Regions from separate parts of the Streptomyces sp. AN091965 genome, predicted to be linked through region 1. Evidence: riboswitches for the same ligand, from Rfam matches in the RefSeq annotation. Region 1 holds a riboswitch; each other region holds the start of a gene.
The links. A riboswitch is a leader RNA that binds a small molecule or an ion and turns the genes downstream of it on or off. The one in region 1 is predicted to bind cyclic di-AMP.
Positions count from the first base shown of each region.

Region 2: it holds a riboswitch for cyclic di-AMP, as region 1 does, so the genes downstream of both, MQV74_RS17955 (LysM peptidoglycan-binding domain-containing protein) here and MQV74_RS30195 (M23 family metallopeptidase) in region 1, are expected to answer to the same signal.
Region 3: it holds a riboswitch for cyclic di-AMP, as region 1 does, so the genes downstream of both, MQV74_RS25065 (C40 family peptidase) here and MQV74_RS30195 (M23 family metallopeptidase) in region 1, are expected to answer to the same signal.
Region 4: it holds a riboswitch for cyclic di-AMP, as region 1 does, so the genes downstream of both, MQV74_RS07130 (C40 family peptidase) here and MQV74_RS30195 (M23 family metallopeptidase) in region 1, are expected to answer to the same signal.

Region 1 covers NZ_JALDMY010000001.1:7,068,139-7,072,783, reverse strand. The annotation lists gene MQV74_RS30210 (bifunctional acetate--CoA ligase family protein/GNAT family N-acetyltransferase) at 1-1,204, opposite strand, end outside; gene MQV74_RS30205 (HPr family phosphocarrier protein) at 1,383-1,664, shown strand; gene MQV74_RS30200 (GntR family transcriptional regulator) at 1,983-2,657, opposite strand; gene MQV74_RS30195 (M23 family metallopeptidase) at 2,943-3,776, opposite strand; cyclic di-AMP (ydaO/yuaA leader) riboswitch at 3,790-3,951, opposite strand; gene MQV74_RS30190 (M16 family metallopeptidase) at 4,193-4,645, opposite strand, start outside.
Region 2 covers NZ_JALDMY010000001.1:4,293,278-4,297,922, reverse strand. The annotation lists gene MQV74_RS17960 (transglycosylase family protein) at 1-803, shown strand, start outside; cyclic di-AMP (ydaO/yuaA leader) riboswitch at 995-1,180, shown strand; gene MQV74_RS17955 (LysM peptidoglycan-binding domain-containing protein) at 1,185-1,925, shown strand; gene eno (phosphopyruvate hydratase) at 2,187-3,473, shown strand; gene MQV74_RS17945 (FtsB family cell division protein) at 3,572-4,069, shown strand; gene MQV74_RS17940 (DUF501 domain-containing protein) at 4,100-4,621, shown strand.
Region 3 covers NZ_JALDMY010000001.1:5,869,982-5,874,626, forward strand. The annotation lists gene MQV74_RS25055 (C40 family peptidase) at 1-1,041, opposite strand, end outside; gene MQV74_RS25060 (hypothetical protein) at 1,383-1,736, shown strand; gene MQV74_RS25065 (C40 family peptidase) at 1,829-3,082, opposite strand; cyclic di-AMP (ydaO/yuaA leader) riboswitch at 3,091-3,246, opposite strand; gene pcrA (DNA helicase PcrA) at 3,540-4,645, shown strand, end outside.
Region 4 covers NZ_JALDMY010000001.1:1,816,644-1,821,288, forward strand. The annotation lists gene MQV74_RS07125 (hypothetical protein) at 1-202, shown strand, start outside; cyclic di-AMP (ydaO/yuaA leader) riboswitch at 760-913, shown strand; gene MQV74_RS07130 (C40 family peptidase) at 917-1,393, shown strand; gene MQV74_RS07135 (DUF6328 family protein) at 1,608-2,126, shown strand; gene MQV74_RS07140 (ATP-binding protein) at 2,142-2,573, opposite strand; gene MQV74_RS07145 (helix-turn-helix domain-containing protein) at 2,837-3,697, shown strand; gene MQV74_RS07150 (DUF397 domain-containing protein) at 3,707-3,931, shown strand; gene MQV74_RS07155 (8-amino-7-oxononanoate synthase) at 4,010-4,645, opposite strand, start outside.

The sequences.
Region 1 (4,645 bases):
TGGGGCCGATGAGGCGCATGCCGTAGGAGCGGGCCTGGCGGACGAGTTCGCGCTGGCGCTCCAGTCCTTCGGGGCCGCTCTCGGCGTATCCGGCGGAGAGGACGACGAGGCCCTGGACGCCGTGTTCGCCGCACTCGGCGACCGCTTCCGGCACGTGCTCGGCGGGGACGGTGATGACGGCGAGGTCGACGGGCCCGGCGATGTCGCGCACGGAACGGTGGGCGGGGGCTCCCTCGACGCCCTCGGTGGTGGCCTGCTCCGTGAAGGCGCGGTTGACGGCGTGGACGCGGCCGGTGAAGCCCGCGCGCAGCAGGTTGCGCAGGACGCCGCGGCCGACGCTGCCCTCGGCGCGGCCGACGCCGACGACCGCGACGGAGCCGGGCGCGAGCAGCCGCTGGACGGAGCGGGCCTCGGCGCGCTGTTCGCGGGCGTGCTGCACGGCGACGGAGCGGTCGGTGGGCTCCAGGTCGAGTTCGAGGCGCACGACGCCGTCCTCGAAGCTGCGCTGCTGCTGGTATCCGGCGTCCGTGAAGACCTTCACCATCTTGGTGTTGGAAGGCAGGACTTCGGCGGCGAAGCGGCGGATGCCGCGTTCGCGGGCGACGGCGGCGATGTGTTCGAGCAGCGCGGAGGCGACGCCGCGGCCCTGGTGGGCGTCCTGGACCAGGAAGGCGACCTCGGCCTCGTCGGAGACGGGCGGGGCGGGCGCGGAGCGCCCTCCGGCAAGGGTGGTGGTGGGAGACGGGCGGGCGGAGGCGGGGCGGCCCTGGGCGTCGATGCGGTCGTAGCGGACGGTGGCGATGAACTCGCCGCCGATGGTGGCCGCGAGCCCGACGCGGTCCACGTGGTCGTGGTGCGTGAAGCGGTGCACGTCCTTGGCGGACAGGCGGGGGTAGGGCGCGAAGAAGCGGTAGTACTTCGACTCGTCCGAGACCTGCTCGAAGAAGCTGACCAGACGTTCCGCGTCGGCGGCGGTGATGGGCCGGATGCGGGCGGTCCCACCGTCGCGCAGCACCACGTCGGCCTCCCAGTGGGAGGGGTAGGGGTGCTGGTCCGCCGCCGGGGCGGAGGCGGCGTCGGCCGCGGGGGCGTGCGGGGCGGCGGGCACAGGCGTGCGCGGGGCGGTGGGCGCCGTGCCGTCCGCCGGAGCGTGCGCGGCACTGTCCGACGAGGTGTGCGCTGAGCCGTCCGCCGGGGTCTGCATGGGGCCAGGGTACGGGTCGCGCGGCCGCCGGGCCCGGGGCAATGTAGGAGGGGTCGAAGGCCCTCGGGTGGCGGGACGCGGCCCGTGGGGCAGCGCTCCGCCGGTCCTGCGGGAGCACTCGGGTCGGCATGAGACACTGGTCTAGACAAGTGTGAGACACCTGGAAGGGCAGCAACACATGGCTGAGCGCCGCGTCAACGTCGGCTGGGCCGAGGGCCTCCACGCCCGGCCCGCCTCCATCTTCGTCCGTGCGGCCACGGCCTCGGGCGTCCCCGTGACGATCGCGAAGGCCGACGGCAACCCCGTCAACGCGGCCTCGATGCTCGCGGTGCTCGGCCTGGGCGCGCAGGGCGGCGAGGAGATCGTGCTCGCTTCGGACGCCGAGGGCGCGGACGCCGCCCTGGACCGGCTGGCGAAGCTCGTCGCCGAGGGCCTCGAGGAGCTCCCGGAGACCGTCTGACACGGTCGGACACCACGTGCCGGAGCCGCGCGAGCCACTCGGTGGCCGCGCGGCTCCGTCGTTTTCCGGGGGCGCACCCCGAGGCGCACCCCTGCGGGGTCCCGCCCGGCGAACGCCCTATGCGAATTCATGAGCCGGTGGCGCACCACCGGTGGCACAAAGGCGGCGCCCCCGCGAGTAAATCCGGCGGGGAATTCCCCCACGGGCATGCCGGGCTTTCACGGCGCCACGCATGAGGTCGCGTACGCGCACTCCGTTAATCCTGCGTACGGGGCGTAATCCTGCGTACAGGGCGTAATCCTGTGTACGGGGCGCCTGTTAATTCCGTACGCCTACTTTGTTGACGGCGTGTTGCGAACCCCTCACACGCCCGGCGCGCGGCCGGTACGCGGACGCCGTGCGCTCGGCGTGCAGGAGCGTGAGCGCGCGGGCCCGGTCCGCGTCCTGGCGGGCGACCGCGTCGACGACCGCGGCATGCCCGGCCCACAGGTCCGTGGCCGCGGCCGGCGCGTCCGCCACGTACATCCAGGCGACCTTGTGGCGGAGCTGGGTGAGCAGGGCGATGAGGCCGGGGCTGCCGGAGGCCTGGGTGAGCGTCTCGTGGAACCAGCCGTCGAGCGCGCGCAGGTCCTCGCCGCCGCCGCGCCGGGCCCGCTCCTGACCGAGTCGCACGAGGCCGCGCAGGACCTTCAGATGGGCTTCGGTGCGGCGCTGGGCCGCGCGGGCGGCCGCCAGCGGCTCCAGGAGCGTGCGGACCTCCAGGAGGTCGGCGGCGTCCTGCTCGGTCGGCTCGGCGACGCAGGCGCCCGCGTGTCTGCGGGTGACGACGAAGCCCTCGGCCTCCAGGGTGCGCAGGGCCTCGCGCACGGGGACGCGCGAGACGCCGTAGCGGCGGGCGAGGAGTTCTTCGGTGAGCCGCGTGCCGCGTTCGTAGACACCGGAGACGATGTCGTCCCGGATGGCCGTGCAGACCGAGTGCGCGGGAATGCGCATGACGGACCTCCGCTTTAATGCCCGCGAAACGCGTCGAGCGACGCGTTGAAGACGCTGGTGCGGCGACTCCATGGACGCTGCCACGACGGACTCTATTGCAGATGGCCGCATTTTCCGATGGGGCACCGGAATCCATGGATATCTTTTGGCCAAAGGTGTGCGCGGCGGCGCGCTTACCGGTCGTGGGCGCTTAGGGCCGGGCCGTGCCCCGATGCCGAAAGCCCCGGCTCGGTGAGCCGGGGCTTTCGGGACGTGCGCGGGCGCGGGGCGCGCGCCGTCGATGCGTCAGACGCCCACGCCGTGGGAGCGCAGGTACGCGATCGGGTCGATGTCCGAGCCGTACTCGGCGCCGGTACGGGCCTCGAAGTGCAGGTGCGGCCCGGAGGAGTTGCCGGTGGAGCCGGAGAGGCCGATCTGCTGGCCGGGGGTGACGGCCTGGCCGACCGTGACGCTGATGGACGACAGGTGGCCGTACTGGGTGTACGTGCCGTCGTTCATCTTGATCACGATGTTGTTGCCGTAGGCGCCGCCCCAGCCCGCCTCGACGACGGTGCCCGCGCCGACCGCCTGCACCGAGGTGCCGGACGCTGCGTGGAAGTCGATGCCGGTGTGGCTGCCGGAGGACCACATGCCGCCGCCGGCCTTGTAGGAGGTGGAGACGTAGGAGCCGGCGACCGGGGCGACGTAGGCGTTCAGGCGCTTGCGCTCGGCGTCACGGGCGGCGCGCTCGCGGGCCCGCTCCTTGGCCTCCTTCGCCGCCTTGGCCTCGGCTTCCTTCTTGGCCTTCTCCTTCGCGGCGGCCTCGGCCTTGCGCTTCTGCTCGGCGGCCTTCTGCCGCGCCGCCTCTTCCGCCTTCTTCTGGGCGGCGGCGTCGTTGGCCGCCTGCTTCTGGGCGGCGGCCTGGGCGTCGATCTCGTCGGCCAGCGTGTCGTTGATGGCGATGGCCTGCGTGAGGCCGGTGCTCGCGTGGTCCGCGGAGCCGTCGGCGGCGAGGGCCGGAGCGGCCAGGCCCGAGATCACACCGGTGGTGGTGAGGGCGGCGACGCCCGCGGCGCTGGCAGTGGTGCGTGTGATGCGGCTCGGACGGCGGTGCTTGCCGGTCGGGCGGATGAGCGCCATGAAGCGGCTGGTCCTTTCCTTCCTTCTCGCCTACCGGGTTAGCTGACGGGTTCGGAGCAGGAAGGTCTCCTACGGACTCCTCGCCTCGCGGCAAGGGGACCGATTCACCCCAGGGGACGTGTGGGTCCCCGGCTCCCCTGGCTCACGCCGTACGGGGACTCGGCGATGACTGTCCGGTGCCGCGGGCGCGGCGTACTGCGTGACGTACAGCCGCACTGACGCTAAACGCCTCATCTTTCAATCGACAAACGGATCCTGCCTTTTGTAGCGCACGCCACACGGCAGACGCCCAACCTCCATGTCAATTCGGACATATGGCAGCATGCAGGGACCCCGGAGGCTTCCTGAGCCTCCGGGGTCCCTTGAGTTACACGGCGTTCGCGCCGGTTTGTCCCACCCCTATGGGTGCGGGGCAATCAGCCGGTGACGACCGTCACTTCGCCGATGCCGAGGGCCCTGACGGGCTCCTCGATCTGTGCGGCGTCACCGACGAGCACCGTCACCAGACGGTCGCTCGGGAACGCGCTCACGACGGCCGCGGTGGCCTCCACCGTGCCTGTCCCGGCCAACTGCCGGTACAGGCTCGCCTGGAAGTCGTCCGGCAGCTCCTGCTCCACCTGGTCGGCGAGCGTCGCGGCGACGGCGGCGGCCGTCTCGTACTTCAGCGGGGCCACCCCCACCAGGTTCTGCACGGCCACGTCGCGCTCGGCGTCCGTGAGGCCCTCGGCGGCGAGGGTGCGCAGGACCTTCCACAGGTCGTCGAGCGCCGGGCCCGTGTTCGGCGTGTCCACGGAGCCGCTGATGGCCAGCATGGCGACGCCCGGGGCGCCCTCCGGGGACCGCGGCGCCGCGGAGCGCAGCACCTGGCT
Region 2 (4,645 bases), 2.8 Mb from region 1:
AGAACGTGCTCGCCGACCGCGGCCCCGACGCCTGGCCGAACTGCGCCCCGGCCGCGGGTCTGACGACGGGCGGCGCGGCCGCCGACGTCGACCCGGGCCTGCCGACGACCCCGCCGCGCCCCGCGGACTCCGACGAGTCCACGACGTCCGGCAAGGGTGAGGACGAGGGCAAGGGCAAGGAGAAGGACAAGGGCGAGGAGAAGGACGCGAAGGGCGGGCGCGAGGACGCCGCCGCGGACGCGGACGGCTCCGAGAAGGCCGAGAAGCCCGGGAGTTCCGCCGACGCGCGAGACAAGAGTCACGAAGCGGACGGCCGGGACGGCGGCGCCGACCGCGCCGACGAGGGCGGCAAGAGCGACGAGCGCGGCGGCAAGCACCGCAAGCCCGCCGCCGACGGCTCCGACAAGTCCGGTGCGGACGACAGCGCTTCGCCGCGGGAGTCCGACAGCGCGGGGCCCGGCACGGACGACGCGTCCGAGAGCGGCTCCTCGGGCCGTCACCGCGGCGACCGCGCCGACGAGAACGCCCCGTCCGGCGACACCGGTCCCGGCCGTCACGCCTCGCGCGGCGACGCGCGGGACGTCCCCGGCGCCGAGCGCCCCGCGGGCACGTACACGGTCCGCTCCGGCGACAACCTCTCGGCGATCGCCGACAGCCACGACCTTGACGGCGGCTGGACGGATCTGTACGCGGGCAACAAGAAGACGGTCGGCTCCGACCCGGACCTCATCCTCCCCGGTCAGCGGCTCGAACTGAGCGCGGACGACAAGGAAGTGACCGAGGGGAAGCCGGGCGGGAAGTAGGGCGAAAGCCTGGCAGTTCGCGATGAATGTCCGGTTTAAAGACGGTGAGAGGCAAGTGAGAGATGGGTCTCAGAAGCCCTGATCGTCTTTGAAATTCGGATGATTGCCTGACTACGGTCATGACCGCTCGCCACAGCGGGCCCCGCCGGTCGGTACGCCGAATCCTGCCAACGGCCGGACGGGAACAGTCGTCGCTTCGAGCGCCGAAGGCAGGAGCGGGGGACCCAAGGTAAGTGCCGGGCCCGGACGTTGAGCGGTCGCCAGACCGCGGGACGCACGGACACGGCTAGGGGTGAAGTCGCGCGCTAGGACGTGCGGCCGGGCACTCACCCGCCCGAACCCGACAGCTCACCTCGCAGGCGTCGGTGAGGGGATCACTTCATGCTGCGTTCCGGCAAGGGCAAGCACCGTCGTCCGACCAAGCTCGACAAGGCCACCCGCGCCGCCACCGTCGTCGGTGTCACCGGTGCCGCTGTCGCCGCCCCGCTGATGGCGGCCGGCACGGCCAACGCCGCCACCCCGGCCGAGTGGGACCGCGTCGCCGCGTGCGAGTCCGGCGGCAACTGGTCCATCAACACCGGCAACGGCTACTACGGCGGCCTCCAGTTCTCCGCCTCGACCTGGGCCGCGTACGGCGGCACCCAGTACGCGCCCACCGCCGACAAGGCGTCCAAGGCGCAGCAGATCGAGATCGCCCAGAAGGTCCTCGCGGGCCAGGGCAAGGGCGCCTGGCCGAAGTGCGGCGTGGGCCTGTCCAGCTCCCCGTACACCGGCGGCGGTTCCTCCGGCGGCGGCCAGCAGCAGCCGCAGCAGCAGACCAAGCCGCGGCCGCAGCAGCAGGCCCAGCCGCAGCAGCAGGCCGCGCCCAAGCCGCAGGCCCAGCCGCAGCACCAGCCGCAGCAGGCCGCCCCGCAGGTCGAGAAGAAGACCGTCCAGACCCCGACCGGCAAGGTCGTGAAGAAGGGCGACGGCGAGTACAAGGTCGAGTCCGGCGACACCCTCTCCAAGATCGCCGAGGAGCACGACGTCAAGGGTGGCTGGCAGAAGCTGTACCAGCTGAACGACGACATCGTCTCCGACGCCGACTTCATCTACCCGGGCCAGCAGCTGCACCTCAGCTGACCCGCCCCGGCCCCGGCAGCGCCCGGAGCCGCCCCGTCCCCATGGGCTACCGCCCCGGTGCGCGTCCCCCCGCCGCACCGGGGCGGTACCTTTTTGTCCGGTAGTTTGTTTGCTGAGGGAACTATCCGCGTTCGGCCCGTCGGCCCGTCCATGTGCTGGGCGGTCGGATGGCCGATGCCCCGGAGCCGGTTAGGCTCGTGTCGCAGGGGCCAGCGCGGCCCCTAGTACCCCCGCGTACCCCGCGTCACATCCCATAAGGAGATGCTCGTGCCGTCCATCGACGTCGTCGTAGCCCGGGAAATCCTGGACTCCCGAGGCAATCCCACGGTCGAGGTCGAGGTCGGCCTCGACGACGGCTCCACCGGCCGTGCCGCCGTCCCGTCCGGCGCCTCCACCGGCGCCTTCGAGGCCATCGAACTCCGTGACGGAGACGCCAACCGCTACGGCGGCAAGGGCGTGGAGAAGGCCGTTCTCGCCGTCATCGAGCAGATCGGCCCGGAGCTCGTCGGCTACGACGCCACCGAGCAGCGCCTGATCGACCAGGCCATGTTCGACCTGGACGCCACGGACAACAAGGGCTCGCTCGGCGCCAACGCCATCCTCGGCGTCTCCCTCGCCGTGGCCCACGCCGCCTCCGAGGCCTCCGACCTGCCGCTCTTCCGCTACCTCGGCGGCCCGAACGCGCACCTGCTGCCGGTGCCGATGATGAACATCCTGAACGGCGGATCCCACGCGGACTCCAACGTCGACATCCAGGAGTTCATGATCGCCCCGATCGGCGCGGAGTCCTTCTCCGAGGCCCTGCGCTGGGGCGCCGAGGTCTACCACACGCTGAAGAAGGTCCTGAAGGCCAAGGGCCTGTCCACCGGCCTCGGCGACGAGGGCGGCTTCGCGCCGAACCTGGAGTCCAACCGCGCCGCCCTCGACCTCATCGTCGAGGCCATCAAGCAGGCCGGTTACGTCCCGGGCGAGCAGATCGCGCTGGCGCTCGACGTCGCCGCGTCCGAGTTCTACAAGGACGGCGCTTACGAGTTCGAGGGCAAGTCCCGCTCGGCCGCCGAGATGACCGACTACTACGCCGAGCTGGTCTCCGCGTACCCGCTGGTCTCCATCGAGGACCCGCTGTACGAGGACGACTGGGACGGCTGGAAGATCATCACCGAGAAGCTGGGCGACAAGGTCCAGATCGTCGGCGACGACCTCTTCGTCACCAACCCCGAGCGCCTCCAGCGCGGCATCGACGAGGACGCCGCCAACGCACTGCTCGTCAAGGTCAACCAGATCGGCTCGCTGACCGAGACCCTGGACGCCGTCGAGCTGGCCCAGCGCAACGGCTTCAAGTGCATGATGTCCCACCGCTCCGGCGAGACCGAGGACGTCACCATCGCCGACCTCGCCGTCGCGGTGAACTGCGGCCAGATCAAGACCGGCGCCCCGGCCCGCTCGGACCGCGTCGCCAAGTACAACCAGCTGCTTCGCATCGAGGAGATCCTCGACGACGCCGCGGTGTACGCGGGCCGCAGCGCGTTCCCGCGCTTCAAGGGCTGAGCCGCTTCCAGGGCTAAGGCCTAGCCAGTCGTACGTACGTCCCCGTACTCGGTCCCGTACCGTGTGCGGGGACGTACGCACGTACTGGGGAGGCGGACATGGCAGTGAAGAACCGCGACCGGTTCTCCACCGCGACGCGGCTCAAGCTGCTCGGTGAGCAGACCGCGCAGCGCGTCTACCGCTCCCAGACCAAGCGCCAGGCCCGCCGCTCCCGGCTCACCGGGCGCGCGGCGCTGCTCGTCCTCGTGGTGTGCTCGCTCGTGGTCGCGCTCGCCTACCCGATACGGCAGTACGTCTCGCAGCGCGCCGAGATCGCCGAGCAGCGGCAGAAGCAGGCGGAGCACCGCGAGAACGTCGAGCGCCTGCGCGACGAGAAGGCCCGCTGGCAGGACGACGCCTACGCCGAGCAGCGCATCCGCGACCGGCTGCACTACGTGATGCCCGGCGAGACCGGCTTCACGGTGATCGACCCCCAGGCCGCCGAACGCCACCGCCCCGACGGGGGCGGCACGGACCGGCCCTGGTACTCCAACGTCTGGGACGGCATCGACAAGGCGGACGGCTCCGGCGCCGCGGGCCCTTCCGACGACAACTGATCCGACCCTCGCACCCACCGAAAGACAGGCATGGAAACGCCCCCGCCCCAGACCGAGTCCACCGTGCCCACGGACGCCGACATCGCCGCGTTCCAGGAGCAGCTGGGCCGCCCGCCGCGCGGCCTGCGGGCCATCGCGCACCGCTGCCCCTGCGGCAACCCGGACGTGGTCGAGACGGCCCCCCGCCTTGAGGACGGCACGCCGTTCCCGACGACGTTCTACCTCTCGTGCCCGCGCGCGGCCTCCGCGATCGGCACGCTGGAGGCCAACGGCGTGATGAAGGAGATGACGGAGCGGCTCGCGGCCGACCCGGAGCTCGCCGCCGCGTACCGCGCGGCGCACGAGGACTACATCGCCCGGCGCGACTCCATCGAGGTCCTGGAGGGCTTTCCCTCGGCCGGCGGCATGCCGGACCGCGTGAAGTGCCTGCACGTCCTGGTCGCCCACTCCCTGGCCGCGGGCCCCGGCGTGAACCCCCTCGGCGACGAGGCCATCGCCATGCTCCCGGAGTGGTGGCGCAAGGGCCCCTGCGTCACCGCGGACGCGGGCTGACGCCCTCCCTTCCCGCTGTGGGCA
Region 3 (4,645 bases), 1.2 Mb from region 1:
CGGAGCGCTGGGGTTGGGGGCGTGGATCATCTGGCCGTTGCCCACGTAGAGACCGACGTGGCTGATGCCGGAGTAGAAGAACACCAGGTCGCCCGGCTGGAGTTCGGAGCGTCCGACGCGGCGGCCCGCGTCGATCTGGGCGTAGGTCGTGCGCGGCAGTGAGACGCCCGCCGCGCGGTAGGCGGCCTGGGTGAGGCCGGAGCAGTCGAAGGCGTTCGGACCCGTGGCGCCCCAGACGTAGGGGCTGCCGAGCGCCTTGTAGGCGTACGAGACGGCCCTCGCGGCGCGGGAGTCGGGGGCCTTCACGGTGCCTGCCGGGGCCGCGCCGCGCGCGTCGTCCCGGGACGCCCGGCCGGAGGCGTCGGAGCTGTCGGAGCCCGCTGTGCCACGGGCTTCGTCGCCGCGCTCGGCGCGGGCGAGGCGCGTCCGTTCGTCGGCGGTCAGCCGGGCGAGCAGGCGCTTGGCCTCGCCGAGCTTGCCGGTCACGGTCTTCTTGTGCTTCCGCAGGTCCGCCTGACGGGACTTGAGGGTCCCGAGGGTGTCGTCGGCCTCGGTGTGGAGCTGGTCGAGCTCCCTGACCTGACGCCGTACGTCGGCGACCTCGGCGGCCTGGCGGCGGCCCGCGTGGTCGGCACGGGTGGCCCGGTCGAGGAAGGCGTCCGGGTCGGCGGAGAGCGCGAGCTGGACGGACGGGTCGACGGCTCCGGCGCGGTACTGGGCGGTGGCCAGTGAGCCCAGTCCCTGGCGCGCCGAGTTGAGCCGCTCCGTCTTGCGGGCGGCCTCGCCCCGCAGGTCCCGCAGGGACTCCTCGGCCCGGTCGGCCTTCTCCTTGGCGCCGTTGTACTTCTCGGTGGCGACCTCGGCCTCGCGGTACAGCCGGTCGACCTTGGCCTTCACCTCGCCGAGGGAGGGCCGGGGCTCGGCGTGTCCGGTGCCCTCGAAGGCGGTCGCCGTGGCGGCCGACGCGAGGGCGAGGGTGGCGGCGGTACGGGCCGTATGGCCGCTGAGCGAGCGTTGCTTCGGCTTGCGGTGCTGTGCCACGGAGGCTCCACGTCCTTCCACAGTGGCCAGGTCCGGTGCGGGTCCGGCGGCGCCGCGCACAGGGGGAACGGGGCGCCGCCGGACTTCTCGGCGGTGATGTCCGGCTGCCGTCCCTGGTCCGGACGACGGTGGGGAGCCGGTCACCGGTCATGGACGCTAAACCTCGCCGTCACCGGGTCGTGACCTGTTGTGCGGAAGTGACGCCCGCGGCCCGCTCGTGACCGGGCGCGACCGCTCCGGCGGCCGGTCGGTACCCGCTTCACCCGTTCCTGTGACCGATGTGGTGTTTGGGGTCCACCTGCCTGAAGGGGGGTGATACGGGCCCGGTTAGGCTCCGCCCCATGGACGTACTCATCCATCTCTTCGTCGGCCTGCACATCATCGGCATCGCCTCGCTCCTGGGCGGCTTCCTGACCCAGATGAAGGCGATGGGTGACGGCACGGCTCGCTTCAGCCCCCCGATGCTGCACGGCGCGCTCACCATGCTGATCACGGGCGTGGCCCTGGTCGGCCTGAACCAGGCCGACGACAATGAGGTCAACAACCTCAAGATCGGCATCAAGATGGCCGTCCTCGTCGTGATCCTCGGGCTCGTGTACCTGAAGCGCGACGAGGAGAGGGTGGACAAGGCGATGTTCGGCGCGGTCGGCGCGCTGACGACGGCGAACATCTTCATCGCCGTCCTGTGGACGTAGCCGCCCACCGCCCACGTTTTCGGCCCTCTACGTAGAACAGCGAACCCTCTACGTAGAGGGCCGAAAACGTGTCGCCCTCCTACGGAGATGGATCAGGCGGGCCGGACCACGCTGTGGATCGGCATGTAGTAGATCGACTCGACGCGTACGTTCGCGCCCGGCTTGGGGGCGTGGATCATCTTGCCGTTGCCTATGTAGATCCCTACGTGGCTGATGTCGTCGTAGAAGAAGACCAGGTCACCGCGTTTGGCGCTGGACGTGGACACCTTGGTGCCGACCTTCACCTGGTCCCAGGTGGTGCGGGGCAGTGAGATACCGGCGGTCCTCCACGCGGCCTGCGTGAGTCCGGAGCAGTCGTAGGATCCGGGGCCCGTGGCGCCCCATACGTAGGGCTTGCCGATCTGCTTCTCGGCGAAGCCGATCACCTTCTCGGCCTTCGCGGCGTACCTGCCGTCCGTGCTCCCGGAACCGGAACCGGAATCAGAGTCGGAACCCGATCCCGAGCCGGTACCGGAGCCGGACCCGGTGTCGGAGCCCGACCCGGATCCCGTCCCCGAGCCGCCGTCGGATCCCCGCTCCCGCTCCCGCCGCTCGGCCTCCTCGGCCTTCCGCTTACGCTCCTCCTCCGCCTGTTTGCGCGCCAGCTCGGCGGCTTTGCGCCGGGCCGCCTCCTCCTTCCGCTTCTCGATCGCGGCGAGCCGTGCCTTCTCCTCGGCGGTCAGCTTCGACAGCAGCGTGCGGGCCTCGCCGAGCTTGGTCTGGACGGTCCGCTTGCTCGACTTCAGCTCGTCGCGGGAGTCGCTGAGGGTCCGCAGGCTCTTCGCGGCCTTCGCCCGCTGCTTGGTGGCCGCCACCTGCTGGGTCTGGTAGTCGTCGACCGCCTTCTTCTGGCGGTTGGTGAGCCGGTCCGCGAGGTGGTTCTGGTCGAAGAAGCCCTTCGGGTCGTCGGCGAGCATCAACGCGGCGGTCTCGGAGACGGCGCCGGTGCGGTACTGGGCGGCCGCGAAGGAGCCGAGCTGCCGACGGGCCTCGTTCAGGTCGTCCGTGCGCCCGGCGACGTCGTCCAGGAGCTTGTCGACGTGCTTGCGCTGCTTGTCGGTGCGTTCCTTGGCCGAGTTGTACTTCTGGGTGGCCACGCCCGCCTGGTGGTAGAGGTCGTCGACCTTCTTCTGGACCTCTTCGAGACTCGGTTCGGCGGGCCTGGTGGGCTGCGCGGGGGCGGACGGTGCCGCGTTCGCGCTCTGTGACAGGAGCGCTACGGAGGTCAGCGCGGCCGTCGTGATGCCGAGTGCGGGGGCGCTGCGTGCCAGGGGGGAGCGGGTGCGCGGCTTGCGGTGCGACGCCAAGGGAGGCGACTCCTTCCGTGGACCGCCTACCGGGTTAGCTGTCGGGTTCGGGCGGTTCGGAAGGGCTGCCCTACCGGCCCGTGCGAGGCGCAGCGGGACGGATTCACCCCAGGATCATGGTGGGTCCCCGGCTCCGGACGCGTCGGGATCGGCGCGCGTCGGACTCGGCGGAGGCCGCGCGGCCCGGCGTGGTTCGCCGGTTTGGGGGGACGTGCGGCCCGCGGAGCACGCTAGCCAACTCCTGTGGCGCGGGGGAAGATTGATGTTCGATATGCCCGATACGTTTTCGTGACTTTCCGCACCTGCGCGTGCTTCCCGGCGCCCCCGCGACGCGGCTCACCTGCGGCGTGGCCCGGAGTGAGCGCCCGGTGGCACCCCGTGGACGGTGCCGGGCGGCCGGGGCGGTGGCCGGAACCCGGGGTGGTTTGTCAGTGGGGCCGCCTAGACTCGGGAGGCGATGAGCAGCCTCTTTGACGACAGCTTCCTGGCGGACCTCAAGCCCTCGCAGGGCGCTGAGGAAGAGTCCCCGCCGCCGCCCGAGGACAGCGCTCCGGAGCCGATTCCGGACGACCTGTTCGACGGGAAGTTCGACGCGCCCGCACCCCGGGACGGGTACTACCGGGACGGCGCCCCCCGCCCGGTCCTCGACCCGGCGGCGCTCCTCGACGGGCTGAACGAGAACCAGCGCGCGGCCGTCGTGCACGCGGGCTCCCCCCTGCTCATCGTCGCCGGCGCGGGCTCCGGCAAGACCCGGGTACTGACCCACCGCATCGCGTACCTGCTCGCCGAGCGCGGGGTGCACCCCGGCCAGATCCTCGCGATCACGTTCACGAACAAGGCCGCGGGCGAGATGAAGGAGCGCGTCGAGCAGCTCGTCGGCCCGCGCGCGGGCGCGATGTGGGTGTCGACGTTCCACAGCGCGTGCGTGCGCATCCTGCGCCGCGAGTACAAGAAGCTGGGCTTCACGTCCTCGTTCTCGATCTACGACGCCGCGGACTCCAAGCGCCTGATGGCCCTGGTCTGCCGGGACCTGGACCTGGACCCGAAGAAGTTCCCGCCGAAGTCCTTCAGCGCCAAGATCTCGAACCTGAAGAACGAGCTGATCGACGAGGAGGACTTCGCCGCCCAGGCCGCCGACGGCTTCGAGAAGACCCTCGCCCAGGCCTACGCGATGTACCAGTCGCGCCTCCGTGAGGCCAACGCCCTCGACTTCGACGACCTGATCATGACGACGGTGCACCTCCTGCGCGCCTTCCCGGACGTCGCCGAGCACTACCGCCGCCGCTTCCGGCACGTCATGGTCGACGAGTACCAGGACACGAACCACGCGCAGTACGCGCTGGTGCGCGAGCTGGTCGGCCCCTCCCTGGAGGAGGGCGAGGACGGCGAGGGGCCTGGAGAGCTGTGCGTGGTCGGTGACGCCGACCAGTCCATCTACGCCTTCCGTGGCGCCACGATCCGCAACATCCTCCAGTTCGAGGAGGACTACACGGACGCCACCACGATCCTCCTGGAGCAGAACTACCGCTCCACGCAGACGATCCTCAGCGCCGCCAACGCGGT
Region 4 (4,645 bases), 5.3 Mb from region 1:
CCGCGCCGAACACACGTACGGCGGGTTGCGTGCCGCGCAGGCGCTGGTCGCCCGGGCGACCGAACTGCGGGACGCGCTGGCGCTCATGCATCAGCGCGGGGAGAGCGAGGTGCACGCGCCGACGCTCGCGCGGGCGCTGCGCGTCCTGGACGGCGAGCGGCGCGCCGCGCGCGTGACGGTGCCGCCGCCGACGGGGCCGTGACGGAGGTCAAGGCGACGCCGGCGGCACGAGGGTCCGTCATGATTCAGTCCGATTCACCCCCCACGACCGGCCGTCCCGTGCCACACTTCCAGCCAGCCCTCATTCCGTTTTCGGCCTGGCCGCCCCGTGCGCCGGTGACATCTGACACCGTGGAACGCGCCCCGGACCCAGCGCGCCTGCGCCATCCGCCCGTTGCCGGTGTGCGCCGATGTCGGGCCGAGTCCGGGGTTGCCCCGGAGATGACCAGAGATGATCGCCCCTTCTGCGTAATCGGCGATCGTCCCGGCGGACCCCCGAAGATGCGCAACTCCCTTACGCCGCACCCGGATTCGGGCGTTCCGGCGCTGATGGGGCAATCATCTCCGAGTGTGACCTAGACCCCATTCGGGCTCTGTCCACCGGAACGGGTCAGGCGTGAGGAGCCTCACATACCGCCGATCCGGCTCGGTTTTTTCGCCCCTCTCGGGTGAAGATCCCTTCCGACGACAAGCCCCCGCCACAGGCGGCGGGGCGATCCGGGCGGACGCCGAGTCCTGCCGCCGCCCGGATGCCCGGTCGACATCTGTGCACCGGCAGGAGTGGAGGACCCAGCAAGGCGGGCCGTCCGGCTAGTCCGGAAGGCCCTTGGGGTGAAGTCGCATCGCGCGGCCGGGCATCTTCGCCTGCCCGAACCCGACAGGTCATCCTTCACAGGCGGCTGACGAAGGGTTGCGCATGACTGCGCTGCATCGTGTTCCGTCGCTGCTGACGAGGGCCAGTACGGCTTCGGCTCTCACACTCGCCGCCGTGGGCGGCACCATCGTGGCCCCCGGGCTCACCGGAGAAGCACAAGCGGCCACCTCGCACGGGACGAAGGCGCTCAAGGTCGCGGCGTCCAAGAAGGGCTCCCCATACCGCTACGGCGCGGTCGGGCCGAACCGGTTCGACTGCTCCGGCCTGACGCTCTACTCGTACAAGCGCGTGGGCAAGAAGCTGCCGCGCACCGCCCAACAGCAGTACAACAAGACCCGCAAGGTCTCCTCCGGCAACCGCACCCGCGGGGACCTGGTGTTCTTCCACTCCGGCCGGAACGTGTACCACGTCGGCATATACGCCGGTAAGGGCAAGATCTGGCACGCCCCGAAGCGGGGCACCGTGGTGCGGCTCGAGAAGATCTGGACCAACCAGGTCTGGTACGGCCGGGTCCGCTGACCCGCCGGCGGGCGGCGGCCTCCCTCGGGGCCCGAGCCGTCGCCCGCAGTGGGCGCCACCAGCGCCTTCCGCCGCCGTCCGGTCGGGGCACGGGCGGCGGCGACACCCGAGGACGGTCCGGACGGCAGTCCGGAGCGGCGCCCCGCCGACGTCACCCGCACGGCCCCGCCGTCAAGGCGGGAGTGGAGCGGCTCCGCGCGGATACTCGTGGACCATGGCCGACCATCACCCCCGTGCCGCGGGCCTCTCCAGACCGGACGCCGCCCGGCACACGCGCAACGAGACGCCGCTGGAGCGGGCCGACCGCAACTTCTCCGAGCTCCTCCAGGAGCTGCGGGTCACCCAGACCGGTGTGCAGATCCTCTTCGCGTTCCTGCTCACCCTCGCCTTCACCCCGCGCTTCCCCTCGCTCGACTCCGTGCAGCGCGCCACGTACGTCGTCACGCTGCTCCTGGCGGTGCTCGCCGCCGCGCTGTTCACGGCGCCCGCCGCGGTGCACCGCACCCTGTTCGCGCGGGGTGCCAAACCGCTGATCGTGCGGGTGTCCTCACGCCTTGCGGCCGTCGGCCTCGCGGTGCTCGTGCTCGCCCTCACCGGATCCGTCCTGCTCGTCGTCGACGTGGCCGTGGGCCGCACGGACGGAGTGCTCGCGGCCGCGGGCACGTTCCTGGTGTGCGGCGGGCTGTGGGGCGTGCTGCCCCGCCTGGTCGGCCGCGCGGGCGGGCGGCGCTGACCCCGCGCGCCCGGGTCAGCTCTGCACCGGCACCGACCACGGCAGTGTGATCCACACCGTCTTGCCGCCCTCCGCCGTGGGGCGGACCGTGAGTCTGCCGCCGCACTCGGCGGTGAGCCAACGGACGATGACCATGCCCCTGCCGTTGTCCTGCTGGACGGCTGCGGGCAGCCGCTGGGGGAAGCGGGGGTGGCTGTCCGTGACGCCGATGCGCAGCCGCTCGTCGCGGTCGAGCCGCACGTCCACGGTGAAGGTGGGCGAGAGGCCGAGGGTGTGCTGCACCGCGTTCGTGGCGAGCTCGGAGACGATGAGCCGCACCGTGTCGGCCACGTCGGCGTCCGACGGCAGGCCCCACTCGGTGAGGACGTCCGCCACGTACGTGCGGGCGGTGGAGACCGAGACAGGGTCGCTCGGCAGGGTGACTGATGCTTCCTGGTGGTCTGCCATGACGGCGCCGTCCCTTTCCCACCGGGACCGCACTTCCGACGCGTGGCGGAAGCACTCGAGGATCGTCCCGGAGCTGGTGCTTCGCGCCAGATTGCCACTCTCGGGCGGACCGCGCCCGCGGATCCACCGAGATGTGCATATATCTGTCGCTCGAAGCGGTGAACTCTGCGACGGCAGACCGTATTTGGGCGTAACACTGGCAGTTCCCCTACTGTCCCCTACCGTTGGCGCGGTCCTCCGGAAGGACCCAGAAGGAGACAGCCATGCAGTACGGTCCCGCGGTGCGCCGTCGCAAGCTGGGCGCGGAATTGCGGGCGTTGCGCGCCGAGGCCGGGCTCACCAGTGGCGAGGCCGCCTCCCTCGTCGGCTGGCACCAGTCGAAGGTGAGCCGGATCGAGACGGGCCGCAGCGGCGTGAAGGCCGCCGACGTACGACTCCTCCTGGAAGCGTACGGCGTTCAGGACCCGCACCTGCGGGAGCTGCTCGTCGCCCTCGCGGGCGGCGGTGACGAGCACGGGCGCCACCACTGGTGGCACGCCTACCGCGGGCTCCTGCCGCCCGCGTACCGGGACTTCATCAGCCTGGAGTCGCAGGCCTGCCGGGTGCGCACGCTGGAGACGACGGTGGTTCCCGGCCTGCTCCAGACGCCCGAGTACGCCCGCGCGGTGACACGTGCCGCGCTCGGCGGGCGCCCCGAGGAACAGGTCGAGGCCCTCGTGCAGGTGCGCCTCGCCCGCCAGGACGTGCTGCGCAGCGAGCCGCCGCTGCGGCTGAGCGTGGTCCTGGACGAGGCGGTGCTGCGGCGGCAGGTGGGCGGTCCCGAGGTGCTTTCCGGACAATTGCGCCGGTTACTGGACGCGGCTCGGCTGCCTCAAGTGCGGCTCCAAGTACTCCCGTTCGCCTCCGGCGAGCACATCGGGCTGATCGGCCCTTTCGTTATTCTCTCCTTTCCAAACATTTCTGATCTGGATGTGGTCGTTCTCGACCACTTGACGAGTAGCCTCTACCTCGAACGGAAAGAAGACCTTCAGGCGTACACCGACGCCTTCAACTCGCTTCGCGGACAGGCGCTTTCCGTTCAGGATTCAATGGATTTCATCGCCGAGTTAGGTGACGGCGCGTAAGGAGGCACCATGACTGCACTGCCTCGGTACGTTCCCTCCAGCACGTCTCTCAGGGGCGCGCGGTGGCGGCGCAGCAGCCGCAGCAACGGAATGAACAACTGTGTGGAGACGGCCCCGCTCGGCGCAGGCCCCCTGACGGGTCTGCTCGCCGTGCGCGACTCCAAGGACACGGCCGGCCCGGCCGTGCTCTTCTCCCCCACGGCCTGGGAAGTCTTCGTCGACGCCCTTCGATGAAGGCTCACGGCCCTTAGGTGAGGCCCGAGTGAGTGCGCCGGACCCTGGACCCAGGTCGTAGGTGCCAGATCTCAGGTGTCAGGGTGCGGTGCGGCTGATCACCCCGACGACCTCGGCGACCTGTGCGTCGCTCAGGTCCGCGCGGGCGGTCAGCCGCAACCGCGAGACGCCGTCGGGGACCGACGGCGGACGGAAGCACCCCACGGCGAGACCGGCGGCACGGCAGTCAGCAGCCCAGCGCACCGCCGCCTCGGGTGACGGGGCGGGCACGGAGACGACGGCGGCGTCCGGGCGGACCGCCGAGAACCCCTCCCCCACCAGCAGTCCGTGGAGCCGACGCGCCACCGCACGCGCGCGTGCGGCGCGCTCGGGCTCGCGGCGGAGCACCCGCAGCGCGGCGAGCGCCGCCCCGGCGGCGGCGGGCGCGAGGCCCGTGTCGAAGATGAACGTACGGGCGGTGTTGACCAGGTGGTCGATGACCCGCGCCGGGCCGAGCACGGCGCCGCCCTGGCTGCCCAGGGACTTCGAGAGCGTGACGGTGACCACCGTGTCGGGCGCCCCCGCGAGCCCGGCGGCGTGCGGCGCGCCCCGGCCGCCGTCGCCCAGGACGCCGAGCCCGTGGGCGTCGTCGACCACGAGGCCCGCGCCGGACGCGCGGCAGGCGGCGGCCAGTTCGGCCAGCGGCGCGGCGTCACCGTCCACCGAGAACACCGA